2 regions of the Brevibacillus sp. SAFN-007a genome follow, and region 1 is predicted to be linked to the other one. Evidence: riboswitches for the same ligand, from Rfam matches in the RefSeq annotation. Region 1 holds a riboswitch; the other holds the start of a gene.
What was found. Region 1 has a riboswitch for S-adenosylmethionine ahead of ACTHO6_RS08735 (aminotransferase class I/II-fold pyridoxal phosphate-dependent enzyme). Riboswitches for the same ligand answer to the same signal wherever they lie in the genome.

Region 1 (6,349 bases):
ATTCCTTCCCGCGGACTGATCGGCTACCGCACGGAGTTCTTGACGATCACGCGCGGATACGGCATTCTCAACCATTCCTTTGACAGCTATCGTCCGCTCGTGCAGGGCGCTGTGGGCGGACGTCATGCAGGCGTGCTGATTTCCCACGAGACCGGGACCGCCACTACGTACGGGCTGATGTCTGTCGAGGATCGCGGCACCATGTTCATTACGCCGGGGACGGAAGTCTATGAAGGCATGATCGTGGGCGAGCACAACCGCGACAACGACTTGACCGTCAACGTGTGCAAAGAGAAGCACGCGACAAACGTCCGCTCCGCAACGAAGGACGAGACGGTGAAAATGAAGACGCCTCGCCTTTTGACGCTGGAAGAGGCACTGGAGTATTTGAACGACGACGAGTTGTGCGAAGTTACGCCACAATCCGTCCGTCTGCGCAAAAAGTATTTGAACAAATCGGATCGCGAGCGCTACGAAAAGCAAAAGCGCTGGGAAGCACAGCCGCAAGCGTAAGCGTCAGTGCACAGCGCCTGGCGAGAAACGATCAAAGCCGCTTTGTCCTTCGTCGGAGGGCAAAGCGGCTTTTTGGTTGGTGAGTGATCCAAATTTTACAAGAGGCGCTCGATGTCAGCCGCCACGTCTTCCGGCTGGACGCGGGCGCCGATGCGCTTGACGACGCGGCCCTCTTTGTCCACGAGGAATTTGGCGAAGTTCCATTCGATCTCTTCCCCCTGGCCTTCCGGAGCGTTGGCTTTCAGGTACTGGTACAGAGGATGGGCAGTCGGGCCGTTTACGTCGATTTTGGCAAACAACGGGAAGGTCACGCCGTAGTTGCGATCGCAGAACGCCGCAATCTCCTCTTCGCTGCCAGGCTCTTGCGCGGCAAACTGGTTGCACGGAAAGCCGAGAACACTGAAGTCTTTGTCCGCGTAGCGCGTGTACAGCTCCTGCAAGCCTTTGTACTGCGGCGTCAATCCGCACTGGCTGGCCGTGTTGACGATCAACAGGACGCGTCCTTTGTATGCGGCAAGCGTCTGTTCTTCTCCGGAAATCGTCTTGACAGAAATATCGTACAGGCTCATGTTTTTCCCACCTTTTTCTAAGTGTGCGACTCTCTCATCATAGCATGTCCGCGAAAAGGCAGGCTAGCATGTTCGAGGCGCCAAGTGCAGGCTACTCCTTTTTGACAGGAATTCCATCACCTGATAAAGTAAAAAAGATACATACAAAAACGCGGGTCCTTCCCGTTGCTGTGAGAGGACGCGGACTTTTGCCTTACAGGAGAGATATGTAATGGACTGGATACAGCTTGCTTCCACCTATGTACCGGCCAATCCGGATCAACTGAGCGCCTACGACAGCTTTCGACTGTGGGCGGACCAGAATCGGGCCTGGATTTTGTTTGTGCAATTAATTATCGTCTACTACCTGGGATTTGCGACGGTGATTCGCATGCCGATCCTGAAAACCTTGCTCCTGTACCTCCTCCTGTTCGTCGGGGCGCTGATCTTTGCCATTTTGGACGTGCAGCTCCCGGTGAAGAGCGCCATGCTGGTCGCGATTGTCATTCTGGTCATCGTCAAGCTGAGAATCAAACCGGAGCAAGCGGAACGAAAGGGAGGCGGCCCTGGTGAAACGTGATGATGCCCTCTTTAACTGGCTGCAAATTCAAGTGGTGGCCGATGCGAGACCGGACGATCTGTCGGCCGGGGAGACGGCGGCGTTTTTCTTGCAGCTGCTGCAGGAGGACCACGGGCTGAGCGAGCTTGCGTATCGCCGGGAGGGCGGCTGGTACGTCCTTTCCGCCAAGCAGGAAACGGCACCCCCGCTCGAAAGCAGATATCCGGCTGAAACCGTCGAGTCGTTGCTGGTCGCGATTGAAAACGAACCGAAATACAACTAGGGAATACGTGAAAAAAGACTCTTTCCGACTCCGATTCGTTCGGCGGCGGAGAGGGTCTTTTTTTGTCGGGAGAGCGTGCTTTCGTGGGTAGGAAGACGTGTTTTCGGTCGCCGTGCAACTTTTGCAAAAATCGTTTCGTCTGTATGGGTGCCCGCAGGAGACAAGGGCTGAGTGGCAAACATACAAGGGGGGAGACACCAATGAAAAAGATCATGAACAAGCCCGTATTGGCGGTGGTTGCGGCGGCAGGACTCCTCGGCTGCCTGACCCCGATTTTTGCAGATGCCAGTTCAAACGACGCGCCAGCGATCAAGGTTGTGATGAACGACGAAGGCAAGCAGGTTACCCGATATCACCTGAAACAGCTTGCCAAAAACGATCCGGCCACGTTGAACATGCTGCTGAAAAACCAGGCCGACCATTTGTACCTGATTGTAGAACCCACCCAGTTGAATACCAAGCTGCAAACCTACATGGAAACGAACAAGACGGAGTGGGAGCGCGTGTATCGCGACTATTACGACGACATCTGGCTGGAGGTTCGCCCCGCCCAGGCGGATGAGAAACTGGTCAGCGTGAGCGCCCAAACCGAGAACGGAAAGGTGTACATCAAAGGCATCGTGACGCCGGACGTGACCAAGGTTGTCATCACCAAGCCGAACGGCGACAGCATCGAGGCAGTGCCGACAAGCGAGCGATCTTTTACCGTCAGCTTCACCACGCCCCAATCGACTTCCGTGCAATATGTAACCGTGCAGGCGTATGCGGGCCGTCTGTTGGCGGACAGTGAAAAAGTCAAGCTCATCCCGCAGGCTGAAGAAGAGAAAGACAGGCTGATCTATGCCTTTTCGGTGTACGATGCCAAAAAAGCCGAGTGGCAGGTAAAGGGTGTCGTCAAAAGCGGAGCGGACAAGGTTGTCGTCTCCTACAACGGTACGCAAGCAGAGGCGAAGCCGAAGCAGCTGTGGGACGGCGTAGACAGCTTCAGCGTGACGGTCAAGGACGTGAAGGCAAAGGCTGCGAGCGGCGAAGCGCTGATCGAGGTATATGCAGACGGGAAAAAAGTCGACGCCGACACGATCGCGGTGGATGTCATTAACGTACCGGACAAAGATCCTGGCGCGGCTTATGCCATTGCCGGAACGGCGGTGTACGACCCGAAGAAAAAGGCGATTCAGCTCAAAGGCACCGTCAAGGGCTTGGATGCGAAACAAGACGAAAAGCTTGTCGTTGTCACCCCGGACGGCAAGAAAAAGCAGATCAAGCCGAACGACAAAGGCGAATACAGCCTGACGTTCTCCGATAAAAGCCGTGCGCTGGCAGCCCAAACCGTCCGTCTGGAGCTGTATGCGAAAGGCAAGCTGGTGAAACAGGCAGACATCGCGCTGCATACGAAAATCACCCATGCGCCAAAGAAGGATGGCGGCAGGGACAACAAGGAAAAGGACAGCCACAACCAACCCCATGGAAAAGCCTACGGCTACTGGAAAAAGCACGAGGGCAAATGGGAGGGGGACCGTGACGACGATCGCGACGACGACGATGACGAGGACCGCGTCAAAAGAAGCGGCAAGTAGGCGCAGTTACGGCTGCTTGTAGGTCTGTACATACTCGACCAGCTGGCGGATGTAATCGCCGAGAATCGGGATCGAAAGAAACTGAGTCAACAGCGAGCCGAGCAACGTGAGAATGATCGCTGTTCCAATCGTCAAGCCAAGACCCCGGGCAAGTCCTGCGAGGAAATTGATCCAGAGCAGCTTGCGCGGGGCAGTGTAGTTTTGAATCACGTCTGCGAGCCGGATATCTTCCAGAAACAGGGCGATTTTATCCATGCGCGCGTTCAGTTTCCGCACTTCCTGCAACTCCTGGAGGACCTGGTCGATTTGCTGCATCAGCCGATCTGTAGGCGTAGGTGCCACTTTTTCCAACCTCCTTATCCGATTCCATGGGTTATCTACCAGTTTAGGGAAAAAAACAGGCAGAAGCAAGGTGGGGAGGAAACGTTTGCCTAATGTCAGACAGGAAGGGTACAATAGACGTACATACGTTTACGAGGAGGCATCCGAATGGCTGAAACCGTATCCCAAACCTTGTCAGAAGAACTGTTCGCGCTCCTGCAAAAAGAGCGATTTGTCACACTGGGCACAGTCGATCACGAGACAGGGGCGCCATCGCTCAGTTCCTTGTCCTGGACATATGCGGTGAACAACGGACTCATCCGCTTTGCCGTGGATACCCGCTCGCGCATACTCGCCAATATTGCCAAAGAGCCGCAGGTCGTTCTGCATCTGATCGGCGCTGGCTCCTCTTTTGCGATCAACGGACGCGCGGCGCTCAAAGCCGAGCGGCTGGAGGGCGTTCCGCTGAAGCTGGCGGTGGTGGAGATTGCCATCGACTCCGTCCGGGACGTGATGTTTTACGGCTCGCGCATTTCCGTAGAGCCGCAGTACGAAAAGACGTACGACAAAAATGCGGCCGCAAAGCTGGACAATCAGGTCATGACCGCGCTGAAAAACGCCTGATCCGGACTTCTGCACAATAATGGAAAATCCTGTTGACAAGAAACCGTCGTATCCTTTAGTATTAGGTCATTCAAATTGAATAGCAAAACTTCTTATCCAGAGAGGCGGAGGGACTGGCCCGATGATGCCCGGCAACCAATCAACCGTATGTTCGTTCATACGGGGAGATAATGGTGCTAATTCCTGCAGAGTTATGTAACTCTGAAAGATGAGAAGGTCTTGCTTACGGTGACGTAAACAAAGCCTTCTTTCAGAGAAAAGGGGGCTTTTTTTCATGCCCCTCGCACATCATGGGAGGGAGAGAGTTGCGTATGAGATTGGAAACCAAATTAGTTCAGGCAGGCGTAGGCAGAGAAGAGAAAACGGGAGCGATCAGCTTTCCTGTCTACTATGCCACCGCATACCGCCACCCGGCATTGGGGCAGAGCACAGGCTATGATTATACACGTACGGCAAATCCGACCCGTGCCGTATTGGAAGAAGCGATTGCCGAGGCGGAATCAGGCGATGCCGGCTTTGCCTGCGCATCGGGAATGGCGGCGGTCCATACGGTGATGGGATTGTTTTCCCAGGGGGACCATCTCCTTGTGTCGCTCGATTTGTACGGAGGGACGTATCGCTTGTTCGAGCAGGTGCTTTCCCGCTACGGCCTGTCTTTTACCTACGTAGACCTGCGCGACCTGGAAGCGGTGCAAAACGCGCTGCGGGCCGAGACAAAGGCGATCTTCGTCGAGACGCCGACGAACCCGCTCATGCAGATTACCGATATTCGCCAAATCACCGAGCTGGCAAAGCGGCATGGACTTTTGACGATTGTCGACAATACGTTCATGACCCCGTATTGTCAACGCCCGCTGGAGCTTGGCGCAGATATCGTGCTGCACAGCGCGACGAAGTACCTGGGCGGCCACAACGATGTGCTGGCCGGACTGATCGTGACAAAAGGAGAGGAGTTGTCGGAAAAAATCCGGTTTTTGCACAATTCCATTGGCGCGGTATTGGGCCCGCAAGACAGCTGGCTGTTGGTACGCGGCATGAAGACATTGGCGCTGCGCATGGAAAGACATCAGGCAAACGCGCTGGCTGTGGCGAAAAAGCTGCAGGAGCATCCGGCTGTCTCCGAAGTATTCTACCCTGGACTGGAAGAGCATCCCGGGCATGCGATCCAGGCGAGTCAGGCAAGCGGTTTTAGCGGGATGGTTTCCTTTCGGGTCCGGTCTGCGGAGCAGGTGGGCTTGTTTTTGCAACATTTGCGTCTCGTCTCTTTTGCGGAAAGCCTTGGTGGCGTCGAGTCGTTGTGTACGTATCCGGCGACACAGACCCACGCTGACATGCCGCTGGAAGTGAGAGAATACGTCGGCGTGTGTGACCGATTGCTGAGACTGTCGGTAGGGATTGAGCATCCGGAAGACTTGATCGCGGATCTGTTTCAAGCGCTGGACGCGAGCCTTGCCGTTGTTGGGGGGGCTGTCCGATGAACTTCGCAACGAAGCTGCTTCACGGCTCAGCCTGCATCGATCCGGTTACAGGTGCGTCGTCGGTTCCGATCTACCAGGCATCCACGTTTCACCAGTTTGACCTCGACCAGCCAGGCGCTTATGACTACGCCCGTTCCGGCAATCCGACCAGGCACGCCCTGGAGGAAGCGATTGCCGCTCTCGAAGGCGGCGCCCGCGGCTTTGCCTTCTCCTCCGGCATGGCGGCCATCTCCAGCGTGTTCATGCTCTTTTCGGCCGGCGACCATATCGTAGTCGCGGAGGATGTGTACGGCGGCACCTTTCGTTTTTTGACCCGCGTGTTGTCGAGAATGGGCATTTCCGTTACGTTTGTCGATGCCACGCGCACAGAGGCCGTGCGCGAGGCGATTACGCCGGCTACCAAAGGGGTGTATCTCGAAACGCCGTCCAATCCGACGCTGAAAGTG
Region 2 (6,349 bases), on a different contig from region 1:
CCAATCCCCGCTAGCTATGGAGCAAATAGGTTTTGACTATGTGGAGCGAGTGCGGTACGCCTTTTCGAAAGCGCTCCACCACACGCAAAAAGCCCCTCTCCGCTAAAAAAGGGAAAGGGGCGAATATGTAGCTCGCTGGAATAATACTCTACGCGATGCGGACAACCCGCGATTTTTCTGCATGAGGCAGGAAGGACAGGTCCACATGGGTGCGCGCTTCCTCCAGCCCGATGTCTTCTGCCAGAAGCAACGCCTCTTCCTGGAAGGTCGGCGTACAGCTTCCTTCGTTCAGCTCACAGAGACGCTTCAGGCGTTTCAGGCGCTCTGCGCACTTTTCTTTCCGCATGCATTCATTGGCAAGCTCACATACATTGACGTGGCGCGCATCCGCGATCATGCTGATGTCGTCCACATGCACAATCAGCCGCTTGCCGTCCTCTGTCACGAAGCCGATCGAGCAAAAATGCGCACCTGACATTTCCAAACGAGTGAGAACCGCATTGGTGAAAACCTCTCCTGTGCGCAGTCGTACCTGAGCTGCTTCAATGGCTCCACCGATCTTCCGCTCGTTGGCGATCACCGTGTACATGTCCGTGTAACCGTTAATCTGATAGCGCATAGTACCCTCCTGCTCCTGATGAGATCAATTATCATTAACAACATCGTATAATGAAAATCATTATCTGTCAACGATGAGAATGATTTTTATTCCTAGTGCCCGTCTCATGATCTCAGCAGCAAGTATCGCGCGGGCAGCCTGGCTCCGGGGGGACTTCCTGCGCGGCAGCGTATCGCGCAGGCGTGCGGGAAGAGACCCGCTCGCCCATGGAACAAGCCTGAGCCGCAACAAAAAACCACACTCCCTTCCTCAGGGGGTGTGGTCACTCGCTCTCTTATTTCGTATTTGCAAAGATCCCCAGCTGCTCGATCCGCCGTACCGCTTCTGCCAGGCGTTGTTCGTCCGACAGCAGGGCGGCCCGCACGTAGCCTTCTCCGCTCGGGCCGAAGCCTACGCCAGGCGCGACGACCACGTGCGCTTTTTCCAGCAGCAAATCGGAGAACTCCACCGAAGTAAAGCCCGCCGGAACGGGGAGCCAGGCAAAAAACGAGCCTTGCGACGGCGGAGCCTGCCAGCCGATGCGATGCAAATGGGAGAACAGCGTATTGCGGCGGCTCTCGTAGACGGCCACCAGATCGCGCACGCACTGCTGCGAGTCTGTCATCGCCTTAGCCGCAGCCATTTGGACGGCCCCAAACAGACTGACGAAGTAGTGATCCTGAATCAGATTGATGAGTCTCACCAGCTCGCGGTTGCCGACCATCGCGCCCACGCGCCAGCCGGCCATATTGTACGTTTTGGACAGCGTGTAGAACTCTACTCCGACCTCTTTTGCCCCCGGCACCTGCATGAAGCTGACAGGCTTTTGGCCGTCGTAGCTGATCGCGCCGTACGCGAAGTCGTGACAGACAACGATCTCTTGCTTGCGCGCAAACCGGACGGTCTCCTCGTAAAAGGCAAACGGGGCATTCACCGCTGTCGGGTTATTCGGATAGTTCAAAAACATCAGCTTGGCGCGGTCCAAATCGGCTTGCGGGATTTTGCTGTAGTCGGGCAAAAACCGGTTTTCTGCCATCAGCGGCATCATGGACATCCGGCCGTTCACGACCGCGACGCCGGACCAGTAATCCGGATAGCCAGGGTCCGGCACGAGCGCTACATCGCCCGCGTTCATCAGCACCTGGCAAATTTCCACGAGTCCGGTCTTGCTTCCGAACAAAATCGCCACTTCTTCCTCCGGATCGAGGTCCACAGCAAATTCTTGCTTGTACCAGTGGGCGACCGCCTGCTTCAGCTCCAAGCGACCGGAGAATGGCGGATATTTGTGGTGCAGCGGATTTTCTGCCTGTGCCTTCAGCTCTTCCACAATATGCGGCGGGGTAGGCAAGTCCGGATTCCCTTGGCCCAGATTAATGACGTCATGCCCGCTAGCGATGACTTTGTTTACTTTTGCCACCAATGTCGCAAAAAACTGGGTCGGGAGCCGATCCATCATGTCGGAAGGTTGGATGCGCATCTGTCTTCAGTTCCTTTCTTTTTTGGCCAATGTACAGCAAAAACCCCCTCTTTCCGTACAGAAAAAGGGGGAGATCAAGCTTGGTCACGTCCTTATCTGTCAGGAATTCTCCTGCTGGAATTGGCACAGCATCTGCAACACGAAAAGCGTGCAGATCCGCTGCCGGGCTTCATAGGGCCAGTCCCTCCGCCTCTCTTTATAAGTAAATCACACGGAATATACTGTTTTAATCTTCTTCATACTACCTTGCCTGCTCCAAACGTGTCAAGATGCTTCGCACGGCCAACGAATTTTTCCTGGCTACAGCTTTTCCGCGGCCGTCGCAGGCACTTTTTGGACGCGGCCTTGAAAAGCGCTGTGCAGGGCGAAGAACAGCACAGACAAAAGAGCCAGCCCCGCCATGATGTACAAAAGCCCTTGCGCCTGGAGGTGCTGGAAAATGACGGCCCCGAGCAACGGTCCGAGCATGCGTCCCGCAGATCCCGTACCCGAGATCAGCCCTTGAATGAAGCCTTCGCGCCCCTGTGGGGTAAACTCCGCCGCCACGGCAGGTACGGCCGGCCAGACGAGCATCTCTCCCAGCGTCATAATGAACATTCCGGCGACGAAACCAGCGTAGGAGGTCGTCTGCGCCAAAATCAGCATCGACAGCACGAACACGTACGAGCCGAGCAGCATTTGCGCCCGGAGCGTGCGGGCGAAGCGGCGGATGACCCAGGCGATCAGCGGCTGGCCGAACAAAATCAGTCCGCCGTTGATCGTCCACAGCAAGCTGTACTGGCGCAAGGAAATGCCCAGCGATTGCATGTAGGTCGACAGCACCGTCGTCCACTGGACGTAGACCATCCAGCTGATGAACAGCCCGCTGCACAAGAGTAGCAAGGCGCCCCACGCCACTTTTTTCGTCGGCAGTTGCTGTAGCGGCGAAAGGGCCTCAACCGGTTTCCGATGGGCTGCCGGGGTTTGAACGGCAGCGGCGGGAGCGCCTGCTGTCTTGGCTTGCTCCGCCTGATGGCCCCGCTCTGTGACCGCCTTGAGTTGCCGAGGCAGGACGAGCGCGAACATGGTAAGCACGATCACTTGCGCGATGGCGTTGCCAAAGAACGTCCAGGCAAACGAAATACTCGCCAGCATGCCGCCGAGGGCAGAGCCAGCCGCCACCCCGGCATTGAGCGCGACGTAGATCATGTTGATTCCTTTGCGCCCGCCCTCCGGCCACAGGACGACAGCGAGTGCATTCATGACCGGAGACAGCGCGCCGTAAAACAGCCCGTTCATCAGCAGCAAGACCGTATAGACCAGAAAGTCATGCGTGACGCCAAGCCCGACCGAGACCAGAATGATGCCGAGGGAGGCAAAGACGATCGTACGCATTTTCCCCCAACGGTCGAACAGCATGCCGCCTGCGATGCTGCCGATCAGAAAAGCCCCCTGATTCCCTAACAGCAAAAAACCCGCTACGGTCAGCGGCTTCCCCAGATAGTCGTGGATATAGATGGTGACAAGCGGCCAAATACAGGCCATTCCTGTGGAAAACAGGATCGCAGCCATCGCCAGCAGACGAATGCTGCTCGGATAGGATTGCCATTTCTGTCTCATGGTCTAGTTCTCTCCCCGGCGAAAATCGCCGCTTTTTCCGCCCGTTTTGCTCACCAGGCAAGTCGGACCGATGACCATTCCTTTATCCATCGCCTTGCACATATCGTACACCGTCAGAGCAGCGGCGCTGACAGCGGTCAAGGCTTCCATCTCGACGCCCGTCTTCCCGGTCGTTCGCACACAGGCCTCAACGGCCAGCGTCGTCTCGTTTTCAAAAGCGAAGCGAATGTCGATTCCGGTCAAAGGCAGCGGATGGCACATCGGGATGATCTCCCACGTTTTTTTCGCTGCCAGGACACCTGCTACCTGTGCGACTGCCAGCACATCTCCCTTTTCGATCCGCCCTTCGCGAATGCGGGCGAGCGTTTCCGGCTTCATGACGATTTTGCTCTCTGCCACAGCCTCCCGCTTTGTGTTGTCCTTTTCCGAGATATCCACCATCCGCGCGCGGTTTTGTTCATTAAAATGCGTCAGTTGATCGTTCATGCGACTATCCGTCCTCCCTCTCGCGCGACCTGCAACCGGTCAAAAAACCCGGCTGAAATCGGTCTTTTGTCTACTCCTACCTTACTCCCGCGGCCTGGGAAAAGCAATGGAAACATCGCTTCTACCCATGGCTGCGGCTCGCGGCTCTTCTTTCACAATCTTGCTCTCCTACTGGCAAATCCGTACGGAAATACGGTGACGACGGTATACTGGGCGTACCACAGCCAGCAAGTGCTGGAAAAGCTTAGGTTTGGGAGGCGTTTGCGCAAATGAGGGAGAAACCATATGTACACTGGTCGAGAGTAACCGTGAGAAAGGGGAGCTTGTATCTCGCCGCGACAGCCAAGGGACTCTGCTTCGTCGGCTCCCGGAACGGCTCGTTGCAGGAGCTGACCGATTGGCTCGCCCGGCGCAGGCCCCGCTATGTGGCCGTGCAGGATCACGAGCTGCTCGCCCCTTATGCGGCGGAAATTCGCGAGTATTGGCAAGGGATGCGCCAGCGCTTTTCGTTCCCGCTCGATCTGGAAGGCACGCCGTTTCAGCTCGCGGTCTGGGAGGCGTTGCGCCAAATTCCATACGGGCAGACGACTTCCTATTCCGCGTTTGCCGCTCAAATCGCAAAGCCCGCCGCCGTCAGAGCGGTAGGTGCTGCGATCGGAGCCAATCCGCTGCTTTTGGCCGTCCCCTGTCACCGGGTCGTCGGCAAAAACGGCAGCCTGACCGGGTATCGCGGCGGCCTGGACATGAAGTCGGAACTGCTCGCGCTGGAAAAAGAATGTTTCCCCAACGAAAAAACGAAGAAGGGATCAACGTGAACGTCACTTTCTTTTCCAGGCAGCCAAAAACGCTGCTCCATAAAGGAAGCGGATTTTTGACCGATTACACGCATTCGCTCAATCCGTACATCGGCTGCTCATTCGCCTGCTCGTACTGTTACGTGCGGCAAATGCCCGTGTCGCTGTTTCGCGGGCAAGACTGGGGGACGTGGGTCGATATCAAAACGGATGCTGCCGCTCTGCTCGCCAAAGAGCTGCAGCGGGCTAAAGCGAAAGGAACCGTCTCCATCTTCATGTCGTCGAGCACAGACCCTTACCAGCCCATTGAATATCGGGAAAAAGTGACGCGCTCCCTGCTTGCGGTCATGGTAGAGCATCCGCCCGATTTTTTGCTTGTCCAGACCCGCAGCCCGCTCGTCACCCGCGATCTGGACTTGCTGCTGCGCCTCGGACAGCGGGTACGCGTCAGCATGACGGTGGAAACCGACCTGGAGGAAATTCGCAGACATTTCTCCCCGCAGGCCCCTCCCATTCCCGCACGGCTCCGGGCACTCCGGGAGCTGGCAGCCGCAGGAGTCCCGACGCAGGTGGCGATCGCGCCTGTCTTGCCGAGCAGCGAGGCTTTTCCCGCCCTGTTGCGGCCACTGGTCAAGCGGGTTTGCCTCGATGACTTTTACATGGGCGACGGCAGCGGCGGCAAGCGGACGAAGAGAAACGGAATCCCCTCGCTTTTTGCCGAGCTGGGATTGGAGCAATGGGCGGAGCCGGACGCCTATCGGCTTGTCTACGATCGCCTGCTGCGCGTGTTCGCAGAAGACGAGCTGTTCATAAGCCAAAAAGGCTTCGCACCCTAGGCCCGCACAGAACCCCTCCGCGCATTGGCATCTGTGGCGGATTGTGATATCGTCAAGCCATAGACAACTGTCATTCCAATCAGAAGTGAGGAATTGCATTGACCATTACCATCTTGTTGTTTGCCGGACTGGCCGAGCGGGCACATACTCGCGAGATCCGGCTGACTTTGCCGGAGCCAGCAACCGTTCGCGACCTGCTGCAAGCAGTGAAAGCGCAGTATCCGGCTCTCGCGCCGCTTGTCGACAGCTGTTTTGTCTCCCTGAATCACGAGTACGCTGCTCCTGATCGCGTTATCAGCCCGGAAGACGAAATCGCCCTCCTGCCTCCTGTCAGCGGCGGCGAAGAAGTACCTCGCTTTGCGATTACCCGGGAGCCGCTGTCTGCGGACAAGCTTGTCAGGCTGGTGAGCAACCCGCATGCGGGCGCGATCCTGACGTTTGTCGGAACCGTTCGCGAATTTACGCACGGACAGCGCACGGTCTACCTGTCCTATGAAGCGTACGAACCGATGGCTGTAGAAAAAATGAAGCAGGTGGCTGCCGAGATCGAGCAGCGCTG

Region 2: it holds a riboswitch for S-adenosylmethionine, as region 1 does, so the genes downstream of both, ACTHO6_RS07010 (pyridoxal phosphate-dependent aminotransferase) here and ACTHO6_RS08735 (aminotransferase class I/II-fold pyridoxal phosphate-dependent enzyme) in region 1, are expected to answer to the same signal.

What each region holds. Positions count from the first base shown of each region.
Region 1 is NZ_JBQCKK010000005.1:166,073-172,421, reverse strand. It holds gene typA (translational GTPase TypA) at 1-513, shown strand, start outside; gene ACTHO6_RS08765 (glutathione peroxidase) at 609-1,082, opposite strand; gene ACTHO6_RS08760 (YlaH-like family protein) at 1,294-1,641, shown strand; gene ACTHO6_RS08755 (hypothetical protein) at 1,631-1,903, shown strand; gene ACTHO6_RS08750 (hypothetical protein) at 2,104-3,480, shown strand; gene ACTHO6_RS08745 (DUF5665 domain-containing protein) at 3,487-3,795, opposite strand; gene ACTHO6_RS08740 (pyridoxamine 5'-phosphate oxidase family protein) at 3,970-4,425, shown strand; SAM riboswitch class I at 4,515-4,640, shown strand; gene ACTHO6_RS08735 (aminotransferase class I/II-fold pyridoxal phosphate-dependent enzyme) at 4,737-5,903, shown strand; gene ACTHO6_RS08730 (trans-sulfuration enzyme family protein) at 5,900-6,349, shown strand, end outside.
Region 2 is NZ_JBQCKK010000004.1:57,828-64,176, forward strand. It holds gene ACTHO6_RS07005 (hypothetical protein) at 149-619, opposite strand; gene ACTHO6_RS07010 (pyridoxal phosphate-dependent aminotransferase) at 894-2,075, opposite strand; SAM riboswitch class I at 2,165-2,280, opposite strand; gene ACTHO6_RS07015 (MFS transporter) at 2,376-3,674, opposite strand; gene moaC (cyclic pyranopterin monophosphate synthase MoaC) at 3,678-4,160, opposite strand; gene ACTHO6_RS07025 (methylated-DNA--[protein]-cysteine S-methyltransferase) at 4,430-4,975, shown strand; gene ACTHO6_RS07030 (SPL family radical SAM protein) at 4,936-5,790, shown strand; gene ACTHO6_RS07035 (molybdenum cofactor biosynthesis protein) at 5,889-6,349, shown strand, end outside.